DNA from 4 places in the Thiosocius teredinicola genome. Region 2 is predicted to be linked to each of the others. Evidence: predicted binding sites of a transcription regulator. Region 2 holds the regulator's gene; each other region holds the start of a gene.
What was found. The regulator FliA, encoded in region 2, starts transcription of late flagellar genes. The targets are predictions, from matches to a motif close to GCTAAAGTTNNNNNNNNNNCNGCCGATA.
Positions count from the first base shown of each region.

Region 1: the regulator FliA is predicted to act here: its motif matches at 1,728-1,755, upstream of B1781_RS19000 (type IV pilus twitching motility protein PilT).
Region 3: the regulator FliA is predicted to act here: its motif matches at 1,307-1,334, upstream of B1781_RS08885 (methyl-accepting chemotaxis protein).
Region 4: the regulator FliA is predicted to act here: its motif matches at 1,214-1,241, upstream of B1781_RS13725 (methyl-accepting chemotaxis protein).

Region 1 covers NZ_CP019936.1:4,013,770-4,017,047, reverse strand. Annotated here, with positions in the region: gene B1781_RS19015 (YggT family protein) at 1-65, opposite strand, end outside; gene proC (pyrroline-5-carboxylate reductase) at 65-889, opposite strand; gene B1781_RS19005 (YggS family pyridoxal phosphate-dependent enzyme) at 988-1,671, opposite strand; gene B1781_RS19000 (type IV pilus twitching motility protein PilT) at 1,806-2,843, shown strand; gene B1781_RS18995 (PilT/PilU family type 4a pilus ATPase) at 3,036-3,278, shown strand, end outside.
Region 2 covers NZ_CP019936.1:1,392,508-1,395,785, forward strand. Annotated here, with positions in the region: gene flhF (flagellar biosynthesis protein FlhF) at 1-586, shown strand, start outside; gene B1781_RS06825 (P-loop NTPase) at 573-1,460, shown strand; gene B1781_RS06830 (RNA polymerase sigma factor FliA) at 1,457-2,221, shown strand; gene cheY (chemotaxis response regulator CheY) at 2,348-2,722, shown strand; gene B1781_RS06840 (protein phosphatase CheZ) at 2,743-3,278, shown strand, end outside.
Region 3 covers NZ_CP019936.1:1,835,959-1,839,236, reverse strand. Annotated here, with positions in the region: gene B1781_RS08900 (DUF2173 family protein) at 43-375, opposite strand; gene B1781_RS08895 (DUF2173 family protein) at 375-725, opposite strand; gene B1781_RS08890 (DUF2173 family protein) at 773-1,129, opposite strand; gene B1781_RS08885 (methyl-accepting chemotaxis protein) at 1,387-3,278, shown strand, end outside.
Region 4 covers NZ_CP019936.1:2,882,020-2,885,297, forward strand. Annotated here, with positions in the region: gene leuA (2-isopropylmalate synthase) at 1-1,158, shown strand, start outside; gene B1781_RS13725 (methyl-accepting chemotaxis protein) at 1,274-3,190, shown strand; gene mtnA (S-methyl-5-thioribose-1-phosphate isomerase) at 3,253-3,278, opposite strand, start outside.

The sequences.
Region 1 (3,278 bases), 2.2 Mb from region 2:
GCGTACAGGCCGAAGATGACCTGAACGAGAAAGATCGCCGGGTTCTCAAGGTAACCGCCGCCCATTATGTGTTCCCCAAATCAGTCGAGAGTTCGATGGAGCGGTCGCGTGCCGCCTTCAGCGCGCGCGTGAAGAGCGCTTCGATGCCGCCGTCGACCAGCGTGTTGATGGCCTGCTCGGTGGTGCCGCCCGGTGAGGTCACTTTCTGCCGCAATACCTGCGGAGAATCGCTGCTCTCCAAGGCCATACGTGCGGCCCCGAGCGCCGTTTGCAAGGTCAGCAGGTGCGCCGTTTCGTCCGGCAGTCCCATCTCGCGACCGACGGCCTCCATCGCCTCCATGATCAGGAAGAAATAGGCAGGGCCACTGCCCGACAGGGCGGTAACGGCATCCATCAGCGCCTCGTCGTCGACCCACTGGGTCAGCCCGACGGCCCGCATCAGCGATTCGGCCTGTTCGCGCTGTTTCTCGCTGACCCCATCGGTCGCGTACAGCACGGTCGCGCCGCTCTGTACCATTGCCGGTGTATTCGGCATGGTGCGTACCAGTGCCAGATCGCCGCCGAGCCAGGTCGACAGACTTTCGCAACGAATGCCCGCGGCGACCGAGATTACCAGCGGGTTGTGGGTCTGCACCGTGTCGGCGATCTCTTCGGCTACCTGTTTGAGCACTTGCGGCTTGACCGCGAGTACGACGGTGGCCGCTTCGGCGATCGCCTGGCGGTTGTCCTGCGAGGTGCGGATGCCGGTGGCTTCGTGCAGCGCACGGCATTTCTCCGCCGAGGGATCGGTGGCCGTGATGTCGTGCGGCGGTACACCATCGGCAATCAGGCCGCCGATCAGGGCGCCGGCCATGTTGCCTGCGCCGATAAAGGTGATTCGCTTGCTCATGGTGTTTGCGCGATTCTCTGCTTGCGTCGATCGAGGGGGCCAAGTCTACTGGATGATGGCGGCGCCAGTCAGTTCGACGGTCGCAATTGGGTACGATTTCAGGTGCGCGCACCGAAGATGTCGGTGCCGATGCGCACGATGGTTGCGCCTTCGGCAATCGCCATTTCCATGTCGCCGCTCATGCCCATCGACAGGGTGTCGAGATCCAGCCCTTTGTCGCGCAACGCCAGCAGCCGCTCGCGCAGGCGCGCGAACACCGTGCGCTGCTCGTCCGGTGGGCTGTTCGGGTCGGGCATGGTCATCAGGCCGCGCAGGCGCAAGCGGGGCAGCTCGGCGACGCGTACCGCCAGCGTTTCGAGCGCTTCAGGGGTGACGCCGCCCTTGCTGGCTTCGCCGCTCAGGTTGACCTGCAGACACACCTGCAGCGGCGGCAGATCGTCGGGGCGCTGTTTGTTGAGCCGTTCGGCGTGTTTCAGGCTGTCCAGGCCATGTACCCAGGCGAAGTGAGCGGCGACCTCGGCGGTCTTGTTGCTTTGCAGATGACCGATGAAGTGCCACTCGATGCCATCCAGCGGCAGGGCAGCGATTTTGGGCAATGCATCCTGCAGGTAGTTCTCGCCGAAAGCGCGTTGCCCGGCGTCGTAGGCGGCCTTTACGGCCTGGATCGGCTTGGTCTTGCTGACCGCCAGCAAGGCGACGCTTTCGGCAGGTCGATCACTGGCGGCAACGGCCGCGGCGATGCGCGCCTGCACGGCCGCGAGATTGTCGGGAATTTGATTCATTGCCTCGATGCTATATAAAGAGACCCGAACGGCGCCGCCGCAGGGTGAAAATTCCTGCTTAACTCAAACGAAGCGCTGTCGCTAACTATAACCGTCTGACACATTTCTTTTTTCTCGTTGTTGCAGGAATACTAATGGATATTGCTGAGCTGCTCGCCTTTAGCGTCAAGCACAATGCGTCTGACTTGCATTTGTCTGCCGGTCTGCCGCCGATGATTCGCGTCGATGGCGACATCCGCCGCATCAATGTACCGGTGCTCGACCACAAGACCGTTCATGAACTGGTGTACGACATCATGAACGACAAGCAGCGCAAAGATTACGAAGAATTCTTTGAGGTCGACTTCTCGTTCGAGATCCCCGGCCTTGCGCGTTTTCGTGTCAACGCCTTCAACCAGGACCGCGGCGCGGCGGCGGTGTTCCGTACCATCCCGTCGAAGATCCAGAGCCTGGAAGAACTCAACTGCCCGTCGGTGTTCAAGACCATCTGCGACAACCCGCGTGGCCTGGTGTTGGTCACCGGCCCGACCGGTTCGGGTAAGTCGACCACGCTGGCGGCGATGATGGACTACAAGAACGACACCGAGTATGGCCATATCCTGACGATCGAAGACCCGATCGAATTCGTGCACCAGAGCAAGAAGTGCCTGATCAACCAGCGCGAGGTGCACCGCGACACGCTCGGTTTCGCCGAAGCCCTGCGCTCGGCACTGCGTGAAGACCCGGACATCATCCTGGTCGGCGAATTGCGTGACCTCGAGACCATCCGTCTGGCGATGACCGCGGCCGAAACCGGTCACCTGGTGTTCGGCACCTTGCACACCAGCTCGGCGGCCAAGACCATCGACCGTATCGTCGACGTGTTCCCGTCCGGCGAAAAGGCGATGGTGCGCTCGATGCTGTCGGAGTCGCTGCGTGCAGTTATCTCGCAGACGCTGCTCAAGCGTACCGGCGGCGGCCGTGTCGCCTGCCACGAAATCATGATCGGTACCCCGGCCATCCGTAACCTGATCCGTGAAGACAAGGTCGCGCAGATGTACTCGGCGATCCAGACCGGCCAGGCGCACGGCATGCAGACGCTCGACCAGAACCTGCAGGAGATCCTGAAAAAAGGTCTGATCTCAAAGCAGGACGCGATGTCGCGCGCGGTCAACAAGGAACTCTTCCACTAAGCTCTGGGCGCGCCTCGGTCCGTATGGCGGTCTGTCGATCGCCGAAATGCTGGGGGTGCGCACCAGGAATCGCAGGCGTTTTACCGCGCGATCCACTGGACGCGGTGCGCGTAATGTGGTCTTTTTCGCTAAACGCGCCGCAAAGCCCGGGTAACAAGGGCGACGCGGTACACCAGAGCGAGAGAGGCCGGTATGGATTTCAACAACATCCTGGATCTGATGGTGCGCAAAGAAGCATCGGATCTGTTCATCACCGCCGGCGTAGCGCCGAGCATCAAGGTCCACGGGCATATCAAGCCGGTCTCCAAGACCAAGCTCGATGCAGCGCAGACGCGCGAGCTGACGCTGTCATTGATGACGCCGGAACAGCGCGACGAGTTCATGCACACCAAGGAGTGCAACTTCGCGTTCACCGCCAGCAAGATCGGCCGCTTC
Region 2 (3,278 bases):
CTTGCGTTACGGCCACCGCAGCGTTGCATTGATCACCACCGACAGCTATCGCATCGGCGCACGCGATCAACTGCAGACCTATGCGCGCATCCTCAACGTGCCGGTACGCACCGCGACCACGCCTGAAGAGATGGAAGAGGCGTTGAATATGTTGGGCGATCGTCGCCTGATCCTGATCGATACCGCCGGCATGTCGGCGGCGCACGAGCGCATCATCGATCAGCGCGAAACCCTGATGGCTGCCGGCCATCATTTGACGACTTTGTTGGCCCTTTCGGCGACCACCGAGGCGGCGGCCGTGCAACGTGCACTGCGCCTGTTCGCCGACTTCCGTCCGGACGCCTGTGTGCTGACCAAACTCGACGAGGCCGCCAGCCTGGGCAGCCTGATGTCGGCACTGATCCAGGCCGACCTGCCGATGGCGTTCGTGACCGACGGCCAGCGTGTGCCGGAAGACCTGCAGACCGCCAAGGCGCATCCGCTGGTGACTCGCGCAGCCGAGCTGTTGAACGAAAACCCGAACGATATCGACGCCGGCTATGCGGCTCTGGCTCTGGGAGGAGTGCATTCACATGCTAACGCCTGAAACCCATGTTGATCAGGCTACCGGTCTGCGCCAGATGGTAAACCCACGTCCGGTGCGCGCAATTGCCGTTACCGGTGGCAAGGGCGGCGTCGGCAAGACCAACGTCTCCGTGAATCTCGGCGTTGCGGCGGCAGAGATCGGCAAGAAGGTGATGCTGCTCGATGCCGATCTGGGCCTGGCGAATATCGACGTTGTGCTCGGTCTGCACCCGCAGCACGACCTGTCGCACGTGATGCGCGGCGAGTGCAGCCTGGAAGACGTGCTGGTCGAAGGCCCGAACGGCATGAAGGTGATTCCGGGTGCCTCGGGCGTGCAGTCGTTGGCCGAGTTGAGCCCGGCCGAGCATACCGGCCTGATTCGCGCGTTCAGCGAACTGGCGGCCGACACCGAGCTGCTGATCGTGGATACCGCGGCCGGCATCTCGGATACGGTGTTGAGCTTCTCGCGCGCGTCGCACGAGATTGTGGTTGTGGTGTGTGACGAACCGGCGTCGATCACGGATGCGTACGCCATTATCAAGTTGTTGAACCGTGACTATGGCCATCAGCGTTTCCGGATCCTGGCCAACATGATCCGCAGCGCGCAGGAAGGCCGCGAGTTGTATACCAAGATGTGCCGGGTCACCGACCGGTACCTCGACGTCACCCTGAGCTTCATGGGTGCGATTCCTTTCGATGAGAGTGTGCGCAAAGCCGTACGGGCGCAAAAGCCGGTAGTACAGGCGTTCCCTCGCAGCAAGGCTGCGCAGGTGTTTCGCAGCCTGGCCAAAAAAATAGAAACATGGCCGCAGCCGAGCGGTGCAAATGGCCAGGTGCAGTTCTTCGTCGAGCGTCTTATCAAATATTCCAGTGACTATGGGGAGATGGTGCTGTGAGCAATCTTGCAACTTATGATGCAGTTAAAGACCAAAGTTTTGATGACCTGGTGACCCGGCATGCGCCGCTGGTAAAACGCATCGCCTACCACCTGATGAACCGTCTGCCGCCGTCGGTGCAGGCCGAAGATCTCATTCAGGCGGGCATGATTGGTTTGATCGAGGCCAGCCGCAACTACGATGCGAGCCAGGGTGCGAGCTTCGAAACCTACGCCGGCATCCGTATTCGCGGCGCGATGCTCGACGAGATCCGCCGTTCCGACTGGACGCCGCGTTCGGTACACCGCAAGGCGCGCATGGTCGCCGATGCGATGCGTGAGATCGAGAACACCGAAGGGCGTGACGCACGTGATGTCGAGGTTGCCGAATCGCTCGGCATGTCGATCGAGGAATACCACCAGGTTCTGCAGGACGCGTCGGGTGCGCGCATCTTCAGCTACGAAGAACTGAGTGAAGTGGGCGAGGTTGTGCCGCACGAAGGCGGCGCCACGGCCGCACGCACGCGTAACTCGCTCGAAGACGGTCCCGACCGCGGCCTGGAAAAGAGCCGTTTCCGCGAAGCCCTCGGCGATGCCATCGCCAGCCTGCCGGAACGCGAGCGCCTCGTAATTGCCCTGTATTACGACGAAGAGCTGAACCTGCGCGAGATCGGCCAGGTGCTCGGCGTGAGCGAATCACGCGTCTGCCAGATACACAGTCAGGCCGCATTGCGTTTGCGTTCGCGTCTGGGCGAGTGGCTGCCCGAAGACGGGCTCAAATAAGCTTTTTCAAGAAAAAAATCCCTACGGTTTTTCGGCGTAGTGCCGATACGCCGGATGAATCAATTAATCGGGCCTTTTCGTCGGGGCCACATTGTCTGATGTGCGGAGGTTGCTTTGGACAAGAACATGAAGATCCTTGTTGTGGACGACTTCTCCACGATGCGCCGGATTATCAAAAACCTGCTGCGGGATCTTGGCTTCACCAATACACAGGAAGCTGACGATGGCATGACCGCGCTACCGCTGCTGCAGAGTGGAAATTTCGACTTTCTGATCACCGACTGGAACATGCCCGGTATGCAGGGTATCGACCTGCTCAAGGCCGTGCGCGCCGACGAAAAACTCAAGTCCCTGCCGGTACTGATGGTTACTGCCGAGTCGAAGCGCGAACAGATCGTCGAAGCTGCCCAGGCGGGCGTCAACGGTTACGTTGTCAAGCCGTTCACTGCCGGCACGCTGGAAGAAAAGATCAACAAGATCTTTGAGCGCGTCGCGGCCTGATCAGCACTATGGAAACCCTAATGGCACAGAATCCCGAGCAAGTAAGCGAAAAACTGGAGCTGGCCAAAACGTTGGTCGATCACTTGGAATCCGGCAGCGAGGATGCAGCGATTTCGGTTATCGCACAGCTTGCAGGTTTCCGTGACAGCATGTTGTTTCAGGAAGTGGGCCGGCTGACCCGTGAGCTGCATGATTCGATCAATGGCTTTGTGATGGACGCCCAGTTGGCGAACATCGCCGAGACTGAGATGCCGAACGCGGCGGAACGACTGGAATACGTTATTCAGACTACCGAACAGGCGGCCAACACCACGCTCGGCGCGGTTGAGGACAGCCTGCCGCTGGCCGATACCCTGCGCAACGATGCGCACCACCTGTCGGAACAGTGGGACAAATTCAATTCGCGCCAGATGACGGTCGACGACTTCCGTGATCTGAGCACAGAGATCAGCAAGTTTCTCGGTGCCACGCAGGCCAATTCAGAGGCACTGCACAGCAAGCTGTCGGAAGTGCTGATGGCCCAGGGTTATCAGGATCTGACCGGCCAGGTGATCCG
Region 3 (3,278 bases), 440 kb from region 2:
GCGTGCGACACACCCGCAGAACCGGTTATCCGGCTGTCCCGATCAGTAGTGAGAGGCCTCGGTGAGCATCGACATCACCTCGGTCAGATTGCTGTCGCCGTTCTCCACCGTGCACACCACATTGGCGACGCTACAAACCGACATCGCTTTGCCGCGCACGATCCAGCCGCCGGGCGGCGTCCAGCCCTTGATCTGGGTGAACATCGACAACTGGTCGGCATTACCCTGCACGATGCGCTTGTAGTCGTGAGCGAAATGCGCCAGAGCCTGCAGCTCACTCTCGGTCATCAGCCCGTAGCCTTCGACAAAGGCGCCGTCGTCGCGAAACTGACAAACCGCCGTTACTCCATCGACGGCAAGCAGCTGTTTGATCATCAGGCACCTCCCTGCTGTGCCAGAGCCTGGTAAGCCGCCTCGTAGTCCGCCTGCTTGTTGTCGACGACGACACCGAGGTTGCCGTCGGTAATGGCCGACCACTCCATGCCGATCAGCGTGAAGCCGTTGATCGGATAAAATCCTTTCGATTCCGAACTCGTCTCCCAGCCGCGCGCCTGCATCGTGGCGATCGCGTTGTTGGCGACGCACATATGGGCCAGCAGATCGAGGGCGGTTTCGCTCAATGCGGATCCCTCTGCGATCACATGCTCCTGCAGCTCGCCGCGATCGTTCATCACGAAGGCCGCCTGCGCGCCTTGCAAGGTCATGAGTTGATTCAAATCTGTCATTTTGGTCACTTCCCCTCGATTTATTCTTTTGCGTTCATCCGCACCACTTACACCAAGTCGTGCGATGCCCCGGCAAGACGCTTCTGCATCAGGGCGACGATCGTATTCAGCGAGGCCCCCTGGTTGTCGATGAAACAGAAAACGTTGGCGATATTGCAGACCGTATAGGCCGGTCCTCTTACGATCCATCCCTGCGGCGGGCTGCTGCCGCACTCCGGGCAGTGTTGTTCGAGCATGCCGACCTGCATGTGCTCGCTCATTGTGGTCGCACGACACATGATTGCCGCCATGCGCGCCATGTCGTCGTTCATCTGACCTTTATAGGAAAACCTGTCACCGCGGTACGAGTACTCCCCCGCAGCGATAACCCCCGGCATGTTCGCCAGTTCGGCTGCCACAGACATTTGCCACTCCTCTTGCTTGGGCCACGCTTTTTTAATTGTTGTCGTTGATTTCGCCTTGCTCGGCTAAGCCGAGATTAGCACCTGAACATCATTAGCCATACCCTTGTTGCAACAGCAATTTTCGACGTCCCACATTACTATTTTTTATGTGATCCACTTCTGATGAACGGCGAAACGACTAAAGGCATGCCTTTCCCAGCCGATAGCTCGGAGCAATTGTCACACTCCGTTTCCACGTGCGGTTAATGAAGCGTTTGATGCTGGATAATCTTTCGCTGCGTACGAAACTGTGGAGCGGCACGCTGGTCTTTGTGCTCGTTCTCGCGGTCGTTGCAGTTTTCGCGGTCAACAACCAACAGCGCACCAGTGCGGACGTTTCAAAAATGATCGATCAAGAACTGCCGGAGTTGCAAGCGGTGATGCGCTTGCGCAATCTCCTGCAGAGCGAGATCGCCACGCTGGGGCTGTTTCTGCTCAGCGAAGACGACGAGTACCTCGCCACCCATGAGGTCAACGAACACCAGATCGAAGAGACCATCGCCGAACTCAACGTCATGTTGGAGAAGGCAGGCGATGCCAAGCAGCGCGCAACGCTGACCGACCTGCGCAACATCTGGCACGAGATCGAAACGGTCGAAACCCGTTTGATCGAACTGGCGAACACCCCGCTGCAACGCATCCCGGCGTTGGGTCTTGCTCAGCGCGACATGGCACCGACCAACGCCGAAGCCATTGGCGAGATCCGCGGCGTTATCGAGATCCTGGATCTGAGTGGTGAAACGCCCGAGCACTTCGCACTTTACGATCATCTTTACGATCTTTTGCACTATTGGGGGCGGATCAACGCCGAGGTCCGCGGTTTTCTCGCCTATCGCAATGAAGACGCGGCCGACAACGTTCGCAACTACCTTGCGGCGATCGAAGACAAGCAGGCAGAGATCGCCCGACTGCCGAACCTGCCCTTCGAACTGGAAAGCATCCTTGGCTCGCTCGACCGATACATCGACGAACAAGCCGCCTCCTTCGAGAAAGTCGCCGAGCTGCATAGTGGACCGCGCTGGCGCCAGGACGCCTACGAAGCCCGCACCCACATCACACCGTTGCAGAAACGCGCGGGTGCCCTGATCAACGGCCTTGCCGACAGCATCACCGCCAAGGTCGATGCGCGCTCGCGCGCCCTGCTCGACGAAACCGAGCAGCAGACCTACCTCACCTTGTGGGGCGTGCCTGCCGCAGTGTTTATCGGCCTGGCTTTGATGTGGAGCATCATTCGCATCGTGACCTCCCGCATATCCAACGCCGTCGATGCGCTGCGCGACGTCGCTGAAAGTGGCAACCTGACCCATAGACTCGACGAGATCGGCAAGGACGAAATCGCCGACCTGGCCCGCTACTTCAACCGCTTCGTCAGCAAGATCAAGGGCGTCGTCGACCTCGTAGTTTTGTCGTCCAGCTCGCTGGCCGGCGAGTCGACCCGCATGAGCGAGGCCACGGAGATCAGCCAATCTTATGCCTCTCGCCAACAGGCGGATGTCGAAGAAATTGCGGTGTCGATCACGCAGATGGAAGGGTCGGCGCTGCAGGTGAAAGAGAACGCCCAGGCGGCCGCCGATGCCGCGGCGACCGCCAACGATCATGCGCAGGCTGGCCAACAAGCGGTGGGCGCGGTAACCGGCGCAATCGAGTCGCTGGTCAACGAGGTGGACGCGGTGTCCGGCATCATCGCTCAACTCGAGACCGACAGCAGCCAGATCGGCGTGGTGCTCTCGGTCATTCGGACCATCTCGGAGCAAACCAACCTGCTTGCACTGAACGCGGCGATCGAGGCGGCGCGGGCCGGAGAAGCCGGCCGCGGGTTCGCGGTGGTCGCCGACGAGGTGCGTAAGCTGTCGAAGAAGATCCACTCGGAGACCGACCACATCGAGTCGATCATCCAGACCCTGCAGCAAAATGCCCAATCGGCGGTGGCGGCTATCGGCCGCAGCGATCAACAGGCCGAAGAGGTCGCCGCGAAGACCGCCAACGCCACGGCTGCGCTGGCGGCTATCACCGATTCCGTCGCCAGCATCACCCAGCTCAACGCGGGCATTGCCGAGCACACCGGCATGCAGAGCGCCGGTGTTGTCGACGTGCACCACAAAGTCGACTC
Region 4 (3,278 bases), 1.5 Mb from region 2:
GTCTTCCAGTATTCACCGGAGAGTTTTTCGAATACCGAATGGGATTACGCGGTCGAGGTCTGCGATGCGGTTACCGACGTGTGGCAGCCCACCGCAGACAAGCCGTGCATCATCAACCTGCCGGCCACCGTCGAGAGCAGCACACCGAACGTGTTCGCCGACCAGGTCGAGTACTTCTGCAACCATGTCGCGCGACGTGACGGCATCATCGTGTCGGTGCATACGCATAACGATCGCGGCTGCGCCGTGGCTGCCGCCGAACTGGCGATCATGGCCGGCGCCGATCGCGTCGAGGGCACCCTGCTGGGCAACGGCGAGCGCACCGGCAACATGGACATCGTGACCATGGCGATGAACCTGTACAGCCAGGGTGTCGATCCGAAGCTCGACCTGTCGTCGCCCGACGAGATCATCCAGGTATACACACAATCGACCGGCCTGCCGGTGCACCCGCGCCATCCGTGGATCGGCGAGCTGGTGTACACCGCGTTTTCCGGCAGCCACCAGGATGCGATCCGCAAGTGCCTGAGCCGCCAGTCGGACGACGAACACTGGCAGGTCGCCTACCTGCCGATCGACCCGAAAGACCTGGGGCGCGATTACCAGGCGGTGATCCGTGTCAACAGCCAGTCGGGCAAAGGCGGCGTGGCCTTCGTGCTGGAGCGCGATTACGGCCTGACGCTGCCGCGCTGGATGCAGGTGGAACTGGCGCAGGTGGTTCAGCACGAGAGCGAATCGGTCAGCGGCGAGATCGGCGGCGAACGCATCCATGAACTGTTCATGCAGCACTTCGCGACCACCAGCCACCCGGTCGCGCTGGCCGGTTACCGGCTGGACCGTCAGAACGGCATCGACACGATCGATGCCCAGGTCGATCACAACGGTGTCCAGCGCACGATTCGCGGCAGTGGCGAAGGCGCCATCGAGGCCTTCGTCAACGCCTGGATAAGTGCCTATGGCAACCAAATCAGCGTGGTCGACTACAGCGAGCACGCCCTCGGCGAGGGCACCGCGGCCGAAGCGGTGGCCTATGTGCAGCTCAATATCGACGGGCACCGCAGTTCGGGGGTCGCATTCGACAAAGATACGGTCAGCGCCTCGATGCGCGCCGTACTGGCGGCGCTCAACCGGGCCGAAATGAGCCGCATCGCGGCCTGAGCCGATAAACCGGCCGCATCGTGCGGCCTTTTCGGCGACATTATTGCGTCGGGAAGCTAAAGATCGCGAATCTCGTGCCGAACACCGCGGCATAACACTCGAGAGATCCGAACCCATGCTTCGCAATATTCCTATCGTCCCGCGACTCGTCGGCACCGTGCTGGCCGGCGGCGCCATCGTCGGCGCGGCGGTGTTCATCATTATTTATCAATTGATCAACGACGGCTTCGCCACCGCCGAGCAGCGCGAGTTGCGCGCCGTCTATCAGAACGTGTCGGCCGAGATCGGCGCATTGGGCAACGAGGCGATTTCGCTAAGTGCCCTCATCGCCGGCATGCCCTCAGTGCAGGAGGCGATGAAAAATCAGGACCGCGAAGCCCTGGCCAACGTATTCGTACCGGGATTCGGCAAGATGAAGGCCGACCACAAGGTGCGCCAGTTCCAGTTCCACCTGCCGCCGGCAACCTCTTTCCTGCGCGTGCACAAGCCGCAGAAGTTCGGTGACGACCTGTCGAGCTTCCGCAAAACCGTTGTCGAGGCAAATAACTCGTCGAGCGCGATCAAGGGGCTCGAGATCGGTGTCGCAGGGCTCGGCGTTCGCGGCGTGGTGCCGATCCGTGCCGACGGCCAGCATGTCGGTACCGTCGAGATGGGCATGTCGTTCGGCCAGGCGTTTTTCGATGACTACACCGCAGCGCATGACGTGAAACTGAGCCTGCACCTGCTGCGCGACGGCAAACTCGATCCTTTCGCCAGCACCTTCGGCGACGCCGAACCGATGTCGACCGACACCTTGATGACGGTTGCTCGCGGCGAACCGGCGAGCACCGGCGCCAAGATCGGCGACACGCCTTATGCCGTGTATGCCGACGTGGTGCGCGATTTCTCCGGCAACGTGATCGGTGTGCTGATGGTCGGCAAGGACCGCAGCTTCTTCGCCAACCAGCTGGGCGCAATCAACATGTCGTTCTTCACCGCCGCCACCATCGGCATGCTGTTGTTCGGCCTGGGCGTATGGATGATCGGTAAGAACGTCGCCAAGCCGCTGCAGACCGCCACCGCGATGATGAACGAGATCTCCAAGGGCGATGGCGACCTCGATGTGGCGCTGGATGACCAGGGCAAAGACGAGGTTGCTTGCCTCTCCAAAGGCTTCAATGGATTCGTCGAGACCATTCGCGACCTCGTCAGCGAGGTGAAACGCTCGGCCAAGGAGATCGACGTGGTCGCCAATTCGCTGGCCGAGGCATCGCTGCAGAGCAGCGAACGGATCTCGCAACAACAGGCCGAGACCGCGCAGATCGCAGTTGCGATGAACGAGATGTCATCCACCGTTCAGGAAGTGGCCAACCGTACCTCCGAGGTGGCCTCTACCGCGGAGAAGACCATGAGCGCGGTCGGCGAAGGCAACGCCGCCGTCGGCGACGCCTCGCAGGCGATTCACGACCTGGCCGGCGACATCGAGGTGGCGTCGAACACCGTGCAGCGTGTGCATGGCGAAAGCGAGCGCATCGGCACCGTACTCGAAGTGATCCGTGGGATTGCCGAGCAGACCAACCTGCTGGCGTTGAACGCCGCGATCGAAGCCGCACGCGCCGGTGAACAGGGTCGCGGGTTTGCCGTGGTCGCCGACGAGGTCCGTCAGCTCGCCCACCGCACCCAGGAGTCGACCACCGAGATCCAGGAGATGGTCGAGAGCCTGCAGAACAGCGTTGCGCAGACGGTCGACGTCATGAAGCGCAGCCACGATCGCGCCGACAACACGGTCGAGCGCGCCACGCGCGTGGCCAACAGCCTGACCGCGATCTCCGATTCGGTGAACACCATTACCGAGATGAGCATTCAGATCGCGACCGCGGCTGAAGAACAGAGTCACGTGGCCGAAGACATCAACCGCAACGTGAACAACATCAGCCACATGGGCGAAGAAAACGCTGCACAGATCTCGTCGTCGTCAGAAGCGGCGCGCGGCCTGTCGCACAATGTAGACGGACTGGTATCGCTGGTCAGTCGATTCAAGATGCAAAGCTGACCAAAAGTCGTGTGGAGCTGTTGAGCTGCCGGCCCGTTTGAGGGCCGGCATTTTTTTGCGCGCTATGCCACGCCGGCCATATGCGCCG